One region of the Vreelandella neptunia genome, then DNA from elsewhere that is predicted to be linked to it. Evidence: predicted binding sites of a transcription regulator. Region 1 holds the regulator's gene; the other holds the start of a gene.
What was found. The regulator PhoB, encoded in region 1, activates phosphate uptake and scavenging genes when phosphate is short. The targets are predictions, from matches to a motif close to TGTCATANNNNTGTCANA.

Region 1 (4,412 bases):
CATTTGGCTACATCAAACAAGACGCGAGGGGGGGAAGGCGCAGCGAAACAACGCCCCTTTACCGGGGAGGGATTCAATTTGCAGTTGCGCATCATGACGCAACAGTACGTGCTTAACGATGGCTAAGCCTAAACCTGTGCCGCCCGTTGCAGTACTGCGCCCCTTATCGACTCGGTAAAAGCGTTCGGTTAAGCGGGGAATATGCACAGGATCAATCCCCTCTCCGTTATCTTCCACATCAATACAGCCACCGCCAGTAGCGCTAGCTTTCCAGCGCAGGGTGATTTGGCTGCCTGCTGGTGTGTAGCGAACCGCATTAAAGGCAAGGTTAGAGACGGCGCTACGAATTTCCTGCTCACTGCCTAGCAGCCGCGCATCGCTCTCAAGTGCGACGGTGATGGTATGGCGTTGATGCGATAAGGCTAGTGCGTCAGCACACACGCTTTGCAGTAAAGGCTCAAGTGACAGCGGATGATGATCTTGCCCACCTTGGTCAATCTCCAAACGCGAGAGCAGCAATAAATCGTTGACCAGATTCTGCATCCGCTGGGTCTGCTCCTGCATTTGCTGGACACTGCGACCCAATCGCGGCGGAAGCTGATCGGCGATATCACTGTAGGTTTCCAAATAACCTGATAGAACGGTCAGAGGGGTGCGCAGCTCGTGGGAGACGTTGGCGACAAAGTCGCGCCGCATCTGCTCTAGGCGATGCAAGCGGGTGATATCGCGCGCCATCACCAAGCGTTCGTCGTCACCATAGAGAGTAATTTGATATTGCAGGATTCGCCGTTCATCAATCGGCGAAGTGAGCGTTAACGGCTCACTGTAATTACGCGCATTAAAGTAGCTGATAAAGCTTGGGTCGCGCAGCAGGTTAGTAATGTGTTGACCACGATCATGGGCCGTTTGTAGCCCCAGCATGGCGGTAGCAGCACTGTTCCACCACTCCAGGTCGCCGTGGCGGTCAAGCATAACCACGCTGTCACGCATCGCTTCAGACGACTCTTGAATACGCGCCAGAGTAGCGCGCAGACGGCTTTGGGTAATGCGCTGGCTTTTTTGATAGCGGTATAAACGATCGAATAGCTCGCCCCACATTCCACTGGCGGCAGGGGGTTCATCGTGAGGGTTAAGCGTGAGCCACAGGTAAAGCTCGCGCAACTGTCGTAGGTGGTAAAACAGGCATAGCGCAAGCCCTGCCGCGAGCCCCAGCCCGGCCGAACCCAACAGCCAGCCTAAGCAGGTGCCCAGCGTGGCCAGCCACGCTATTCGCCACAGCTCACGACTCCATAAACGCACATTTACACCCGTGCAGAGAAACGGTAACCGGTACCCCGAACCGTTTGAATCAGGTTTTGATGCACCTCGCCCAGGGCTTTACGCAAACGGCGAATATGCACATCAACTGTGCGCTCTTCGACATACACATTCCCCCCCCACACTTGGTCAAGCAGCTGGCTGCGTGTGTAAGCGCGCTCTTGGTGGGTCATAAAAAACTGTAGCAGCCGGTACTCGGTAGGGCCCATTTCCAGCGCTTTGCCGTGGGCGCTGACCCGGTGGCTCACCGGATCAAGCAGCAGGCCGTTAATCTCAATGGGATCTTCAACGCCACGTGGCGTCGCACGACGCAGCACCGCTTTTAGTCGCGCCACCAATTCCCGGGGAGAAAAAGGCTTGGTGATATAGTCATCTGCACCAGCTTCAAGCCCTTGAATTTTATTATCCTCTTCGCCTTTGGCGGTGAGCATAATAATGGGAATTTCGGCGGTGGCTTCTTCGCGCTTTAAACGTCTTGCCAGCTCAATACCACTAGTGCCGGGCATCATCCAGTCCAGCAGCAGTAAATCGGGTTGGTGGTCGACCACCATAGCATGAGCATCCTGGGCGTTATCCGCTTCGAGCACGCGATAGTCAGCCATTTCCAGCGCTACCGCGATCATCTCGCGAATCGATGATTCATCATCGACAATCAGAACGGTCTTGGCGGTCATACCAGAGCCTCACGGTGTCCAAAGAAAACTTGCTCAAAGATAAACAGTTCAATGACATGTCAGTGACGATAACACCATGACTTGATGACAGTTACATGACAACCGCCGCGATTAACCAGCCACAGGCCACCAACTTAGCGCAATACCGGCAAAAATCAGCAGTCCCGACCAGTGATTATTGAGAAAAGCCTGGAAGCAGGGATCCCGCTCCTGGTCGCGAATCAAGCGCTGCTGATGCAGAAAAGTCGCCGCCATTGCCGCAAGCCCTAGCCAGAAGAAACCACCTAAACCAACCCGCCAGCCTACCCAGGCCAGCAATCCCAGGGTGGCTACCTGGAGTAAGCCAATCATCAAACGATCCGCATTTCCAAACAGCACGGCCGTTGATTTAATGCCAATTTTTAAATCATCGTCGCGATCGACCATGGCGTACTGGGTATCGTAGGCCACTGTCCAGCATACATTAGCGCAGAATAGCAGCCATGCCTCCAACGGCACGTGGCCCAACACGGCGCCAAACGCCATCGGAATCGCCCAAGAAAACGCAGCGCCCAGCACCACCTGAGGAAAGTGGGTATAGCGCTTCATAAACGGATAAATAATCGCCAGCAGCACACCGCCCAGCGAGAGCAGCACCGTAAACCAGTTGGTCAGTAGTACCAGAATAAACGCAGCGGCCACCAGGGCGATAAACAGTAGCTGGGCTTCGGTTTCGCTGATACGGCCTGTCGCTAGCGGACGATGTTTTGTGCGTTTCACATGCCCGTCAAAGTGGCGATCTGCATAGTCATTGACCACGCAGCCCGCGGCACGCATCACATAAACGCCGGCCACAAAAATCAGCAGCACATTTCGTCCTGGTACACCTTCCGCAGCCACCCAAAGGGCCCACAGCGTCGGCCACATCAAAAGCCATGTGCCTATCGGCCGATTCAAGCGCATCAGCTGTAAAAAATCTGCCACGCGAGCCCATCCCTTCGGCCGCAACAGTGAACGATCCATGCTTACCTCACGAAGAATAAGATGCAGGCGCTAGCCTAGCGCGAAGGCAGGCCAAGATCATCTGCCATCGCACCCAAAAAATACTCTTGCACTAATAACGACAGGCCGCCGTGATAAAAGACGGAGCGCCTTCCCCAGGCACAACTCCCATCGATACCATTCACGCTAATAAAATGCGGGGGTTGCTTCGTCGCTTCCAAAGGCCCGCGAACTAAACCTGGCTGTCGAAATAGCCAACTGCCTAGCGAGCGCTCACCCAAACTCTCCAAACGCTGGCCCTTTAGCTGCGTGAGGGGGGCGACCGAGCGAGCCACTACCCACGGCGTTTCATCCAAGCACAGCGCCACTTCCCGCAGCCAAGCGTAGCGCTTGGCGCCAATGCCCAGCGCCTGAGCCTCATCCTGGCGCGGCCAGCCGACGCCCTGATGTAGCAACCGTACTCGAAACGGCTTCTCTCCACCCGCGACCATTAAGCGGGCGGTTAACGAGTCGGTGGAGGCGACCCACTGCCACCAGGAAGCACTCATCGCAGGCCGCGCCGCATCAATCGGGCGCCAGCGGGAAAATAGAGGATTTTGCCGAAAAGCAGCAGCCGTCACCGAGTTCTCCAGGGCAATTAACGGGTTGGCTAGTGTAACATGAGCACTGAAAGGCTTTTGTTTCAGCGACTTTTTTAACGACTCGGTTTAGCGCCTCTTTTTTCGCACCCTTTTTTAGCAACTTTTTTTGGTGTCTGCATGCCCGCCACCCAAACACAGAAAACGTCCTCTCACGCTGCGCTGGTGATTATTGGCACTGGCATGGCAGGGGTTGGCCTTGCCCGGGTGTTACGCCGATTGGGCGACCAACGCTCAATCACGCTGGTAAGCGCTGACAGCGGCGATGACTACAGCAAGCCGTTGCTCTCCACCGGCTTCGCCAAGGGCCTCGAGCCCGAAAAATTAGCCCAGCGCAGCGCTGCTGAACTAGGCGAAGAGCTAAATGCCCAGATGGTTATCCACACCCAGGTAGACGAACTGGATGTGGATAACCAAACCGTTCTTCTTGAAGACGGCAGGGTGTTCGGCTACGACACACTGGTGCTGGCCACTGGCGCTGCACCACGGTTGCCCTTCAGCCTTGAGCCCAGCGTAGCCCCACGCTGCTTCGCCATCAACGACTTAGACGACTACCGCCACTTTCACTCGGCACTAGGCCATGGCCCAGCACGGGTGGCGATTATTGGCGCGGGGCTGGTCGGCTGTGAATTTGCCAACGATCTTCACGCTGGCGGCCATCACGTCAGCGTCATCGCCCCTGAAGGAAGCCTGCTTCCTCGCTTGCTACCACCGCCTTTAGGAAACGCCCTGGGCGATGCCTTTAGCGAAGCAGGGATCCATCTTCACCTTGGCCGTTCGATTGATTCCATTACGTCCGAAA
Region 2 (4,412 bases), 740 kb from region 1:
AGAATCACGGTCTTTGCCGGAGACTTCCGAAAGGCCCATAAAGCTGGTGAGTAACGGGAAAGCGCTAGGCTGCCAGGTCACCCGGGCGTCATAGCCCCATAGCTGGGCGCGCTGAACGTTCACTGCCTGGGTGGTGCCCGCCATGATGTCGACGTGGGTGTCGATAAAATCGTCGGCGCGGGTGTCGAAGTAGCTGGCACGAACCTGCCAATCGCCCTGATGCCAGACCACGCCGCTTTCCCAGGTGTGGCTGGATTCAGGCGAGAGATTGGGATTGGGAATCCAGTAGTTATCCGGTGTACAAAAGAAGGGACCAGCGCAGAAACCGGCAAAGTGGCGCTCGTTGGCGTAAAGCTCGGAAAGGCTAGGGGCACGGAAGGCTTCGGCGTACCCGGAGAACAGCATCAGGGCATCGTCGGGTCGCCAAGCAAGGCGAAAGCGCGGTGACACTTGGTCGTGGATGCTATCAGCGCCGTTTTGGCCGCTGGCGTCGTAACGGTCATAGCGGGCTCCCAAGCCAACGTCAAACTGCCCGGCGCCGCCATCGGTTAGATAGCGTCCTGCGGTGAGGGTGGTGTCGAGATAGGCTGCCTGGGTGTCGATATCGGCTTTAGGGAAGCCATTCGCTTCGCCATCTGGCCGTTGGCGTGCCTGCTCCAGCTCGGCGCCGAACACCAGCGTTTGCGAGAGCCAGCCGTGATCCATGGTGTGGAAACCGTCGCTCTGGAGACCGACCCGCTCTAAGGTGCGGTTGGCCTGGGGCTCATCGATATCCTGCTGGCTAAAGGTCAGCTGCGAAGTGACTTCGGTGGCAGCGCTGGGCTGCCAGCGGTGGCCCAACTGGACGTTGTTGCTTTCCACATCGCGATCGCGCAGCGGATTGCTGGCATCGGTGGAAAGCTGCTGTGGGTTGGCGGGCTGGGTGGCGCGTTCGTCGTAGTGCTGCCAGCTCATAAATAGCCGCTGATCGTCGCTTGGCTCCCAACCGCCTTTTAGCAGCAGGCTATTGAGCGTTGCATCCTCTTCGGCTTCATCGCCCCCGGCGCGGCGAATATCACCGGATTCACTGCGACCGATTGAAAAGAGACCATCCACCTGGCCATTGGCGGTATCGCGGCGGCCAAAGGCCGTCAGGCTGCCCCGCAGCTCATCGCTGGCAGTGGTGCCGCCTACCGATAGGCGTACGCCGCTATCTTCGCCGGGAGCAAGCAGGTCGTTGGCATCCACACTGGTGAAGCTGACCACTCCGCCCATGGCATTGCTGCCGTAAAGGCTGGAGAGCGCACCGCGCGCTATCTGTACTTCTTGAATCAAGCCAGGGTCGAGGAAGAAGTTACCGATATGACCGGTGGAGATATCCTGGCGTACCCCGTCTAATCGCACCAGCACACCTTTACTGCCAAAACCGCGCATACTTAAGGTCTGGCCATTTCGACGCCCTTGTCCAGCCACATGCAGGCCGGGTTGGCGGCTAAGTACGTCTTCGACCCGGCTGGCGGTGGCCAGCACCGCATCATCGCGATCAATAATATCGATAATTAGCGGCGCCTGTGAAAGATCCGTAGGCGCCCGGGTGCCGGTGACCGTCACAGGGTTAAGCTCGGCGTCGTCTGCTTGGGCGGCGAGTAGTGGGAGCAGCGTTAAACAGAGGCCACTAAAGGTGCGTGTATGTTTCATGAGCCAGAGAGTTCCAACAGGGATAAGTGGAAGAGGTCGCTGGCTGGGTGCGATGGGCTACCTGGCTGGCTTTGCTTTTTAGAATCAATAAGTTAATTAGGTATTTAGATGTTTAAGGGCGTTAGGCGTTAAGGATTAACTTGCCGTTTTTAGTACGGCGCAACACATAGCGGCGCTGTTCATGGTGAATAACCAACTGGCCTGAGTTACCAAGTAATTCTTTGCTATTCACCTCGTGGGGCGTCGAGGCCGACGTATCTCCCTGGCCAGTGCCCTTGGCGGGTAACTGCATGAGAGAGTAACTCCTGTGTTAATGATAACTATTAGCGTTAATTTAGCAGAGTTGCAGACATCCCTCAATAGGGTTTGGGGAGTAAAAGTGGCTAGCATTCGACTGTTCTTCATCTAAATGCAGGCATGCCGTCATCTTGCTGTCATTAAGCTTCTTTAGTGTCTCCTAACGTTTAATCGTTGACTTACAAACGATCAGGGGGAGACCAAAATGAGTAAAGAGATCGAAGATCATCGCCTGTTTAACCACAGCGGCAATCAACCTTTTGCGGAAGTATTGGCGCGCCATGTGTCACGGCGCGACGTGATGCGCGGTGGTTTGAGCATGGCGGCTGCCTCGATGCTTAGCTTTGGCGGTGCTGCTCAAGCGCTTGCCGCAAGCGGCGCCCAAAAAACACCCCTGACACTGGCGTTTGAAGCGGTTAAAGGGTCACGCACCGATGCCGTGGTGGTGCCGGAAGGTTACGTGGCCCAGGTCCTGGTGCCGTGGGGCACGCCGCTGAACCAAAATATTACCTGGCAGCCCGAACAGCCAATGACCGCTGAGCGTCAGGCGGAGAGTGTGGGCATGCACCATGACGGCATGGCCGGTTTTGCCCTGGATACCGACAACGCCTCGCGTCGTTTCGTGCTGGCGCTCAACAATGAATATATCGACCAAGCAGCGCTATGGGCGCCTCAAGGTGGCCCCACTAATGCGGATGAGGGTCAGCGGCCAGCAGAGGAGTCGCGCACCGAAATCAACGCTCACGGTGTTACCCTTGTTGAGGTCGAAAAGAACGCCAGCGGCCAATGGGCGCACGTGCCAGGGTCGCGCTATAACCGTCGCCTCACCAGCGCGACGGTGATGGAACTTTCCGGGCCAGTGGCGGGCAGTGACTACGTCAAAACCCGCTTTTCGCCTGAGGGTACCCAAACCCGTGGTACCAACAATAACTGTGGTAACGGGGTAACGCCCTGGGGCACCTATATTGCCTGTGAAGAGAACTGGCCCGATATCTTTGTGAACCGCGGTGAACGCTTCCAGGACGATGCCCGGATTGGTATTCCCACCGATAAAAGCCGCTATGGTTGGGATACTTCGGCAGGTGATGCCTCTGAACAGAATGACGAATTTGCTCGCTTCGATATTACCCCGCGCGGCGAGCGTGCTGAAAATGATTACCGCAACGAAGCACGCACGTTCGGCTACCAGGTGGAAGTTGATCCCTATAGTGATGCATTGGCGGTTAAGCGTACGGCACTCGGGCGTTTCCGTCATGAAGGGTGTTGGTTAGGCAAGCTGGAAGCCGGTCAGCCAGTGGTTTACTACTCAGGGCACGATGCCCGCAACGAGTACGTATATAAATATGTCTCTGATGCCGCCTGGGATCCCGCCGATGCCAACCGCCCAGGTGAAGAGTACGATCGTCTTGCCATTGGCAACAAATATTTGGATAACGGCACCCTCTATGTGGCCCGTTTCCACGCTGACGGCAGCGGCGAATGGCTGCCGCTAACGCCTAGCACCCAAACGCGCGATGGTCGCACACTGGCGGCGGCGTTGGGGCTAGCCGACGATGATGCGGCAGGTATCATCATCAACACCTGCGATGCAGCGGATTTGCTGGGTGCCACGCCAATGGATCGCCCTGAGTGGGCTTCCGTCGATCCTGCATCCGGTGAGGTGTATCTCACCCTCACCAATAACACGCAGCGTACCGCTGAAGAGACATCCCCAACTTATACTAATGACGGTGAGCGTCTGGAACAGGTAGGTGTTGGTTACGATTTAGCGCCTACCAATGCCGCCAACCCTCGCGCTAATAACGAAGCGGGGCATATTATCCGCTGGCGCGAAAGCCGGCTCCCGAATGCCTTCACTTGGGAGGTGTTTGTGTTCGGCGCTGCCGCTGACGATGCAGATAACCACTCAGGCCTGACAGAAATGAATCAGTTCGCCAGCCCCGACGGACTCTGGTTCGACGAGCGAGAAGACGGTCAGGGTATCCTCTGGATCCAGACCGATAATGGTTATGATGGGGTGACCGAGTACACCAACGATCAGTTGCTTGCCGTGGTACCTAATGGGCTAGACGACATCCAGGGAACCGGCCCGGTGATTAACCGCAGCAACCAGCAGCAGCTTAAGCGCTTTGCGGTGGGGCCGAACGGCTGTGAAGTGACGGGTATCTTTGCCACGCCGGATAAAACCGCGCTGTTCATTAACATTCAGCACCCCGGTAACTGGCCAGCCGATGGTAGCGAGCTTGTGCAAGATGCCACCGTTGCGGCCAGCGGACAAGTACGCCCGCGGGCCTCGACCGTTGTTATTCAGAAGCGCGATGGCGGGCCAATTGGGGTTTAAAATTACGCGCTGAGTGCAAAGCGCTGCCGCTATTAAGACGCCGCTATGTCAAAGCTTCGAACCTCTCTCGGGTTCGAAGCTTTTTTATTCCAGGCTG

Region 2: the regulator PhoB is predicted to act here: its motif matches at 2,099-2,116, upstream of SR894_RS18695 (PhoX family protein).

What each region holds. Positions count from the first base shown of each region.
Region 1 is NZ_CP140255.1:4,769,506-4,773,917, forward strand. Features, by position in the region: gene phoR (phosphate regulon sensor histidine kinase PhoR) at 13-1,299, opposite strand; gene phoB (phosphate regulon transcriptional regulator PhoB) at 1,302-1,991, opposite strand; gene ubiA (4-hydroxybenzoate octaprenyltransferase) at 2,103-2,993, opposite strand; gene SR894_RS22060 (chorismate--pyruvate lyase family protein) at 3,029-3,592, opposite strand; gene SR894_RS22065 (NAD(P)/FAD-dependent oxidoreductase) at 3,731-4,412, shown strand, end outside.
Region 2 is NZ_CP140255.1:4,034,175-4,038,586, reverse strand. Features, by position in the region: gene SR894_RS18705 (TonB-dependent receptor domain-containing protein) at 1-1,677, opposite strand, end outside; gene hemP (hemin uptake protein HemP) at 1,799-1,969, opposite strand; gene SR894_RS18695 (PhoX family protein) at 2,180-4,315, shown strand.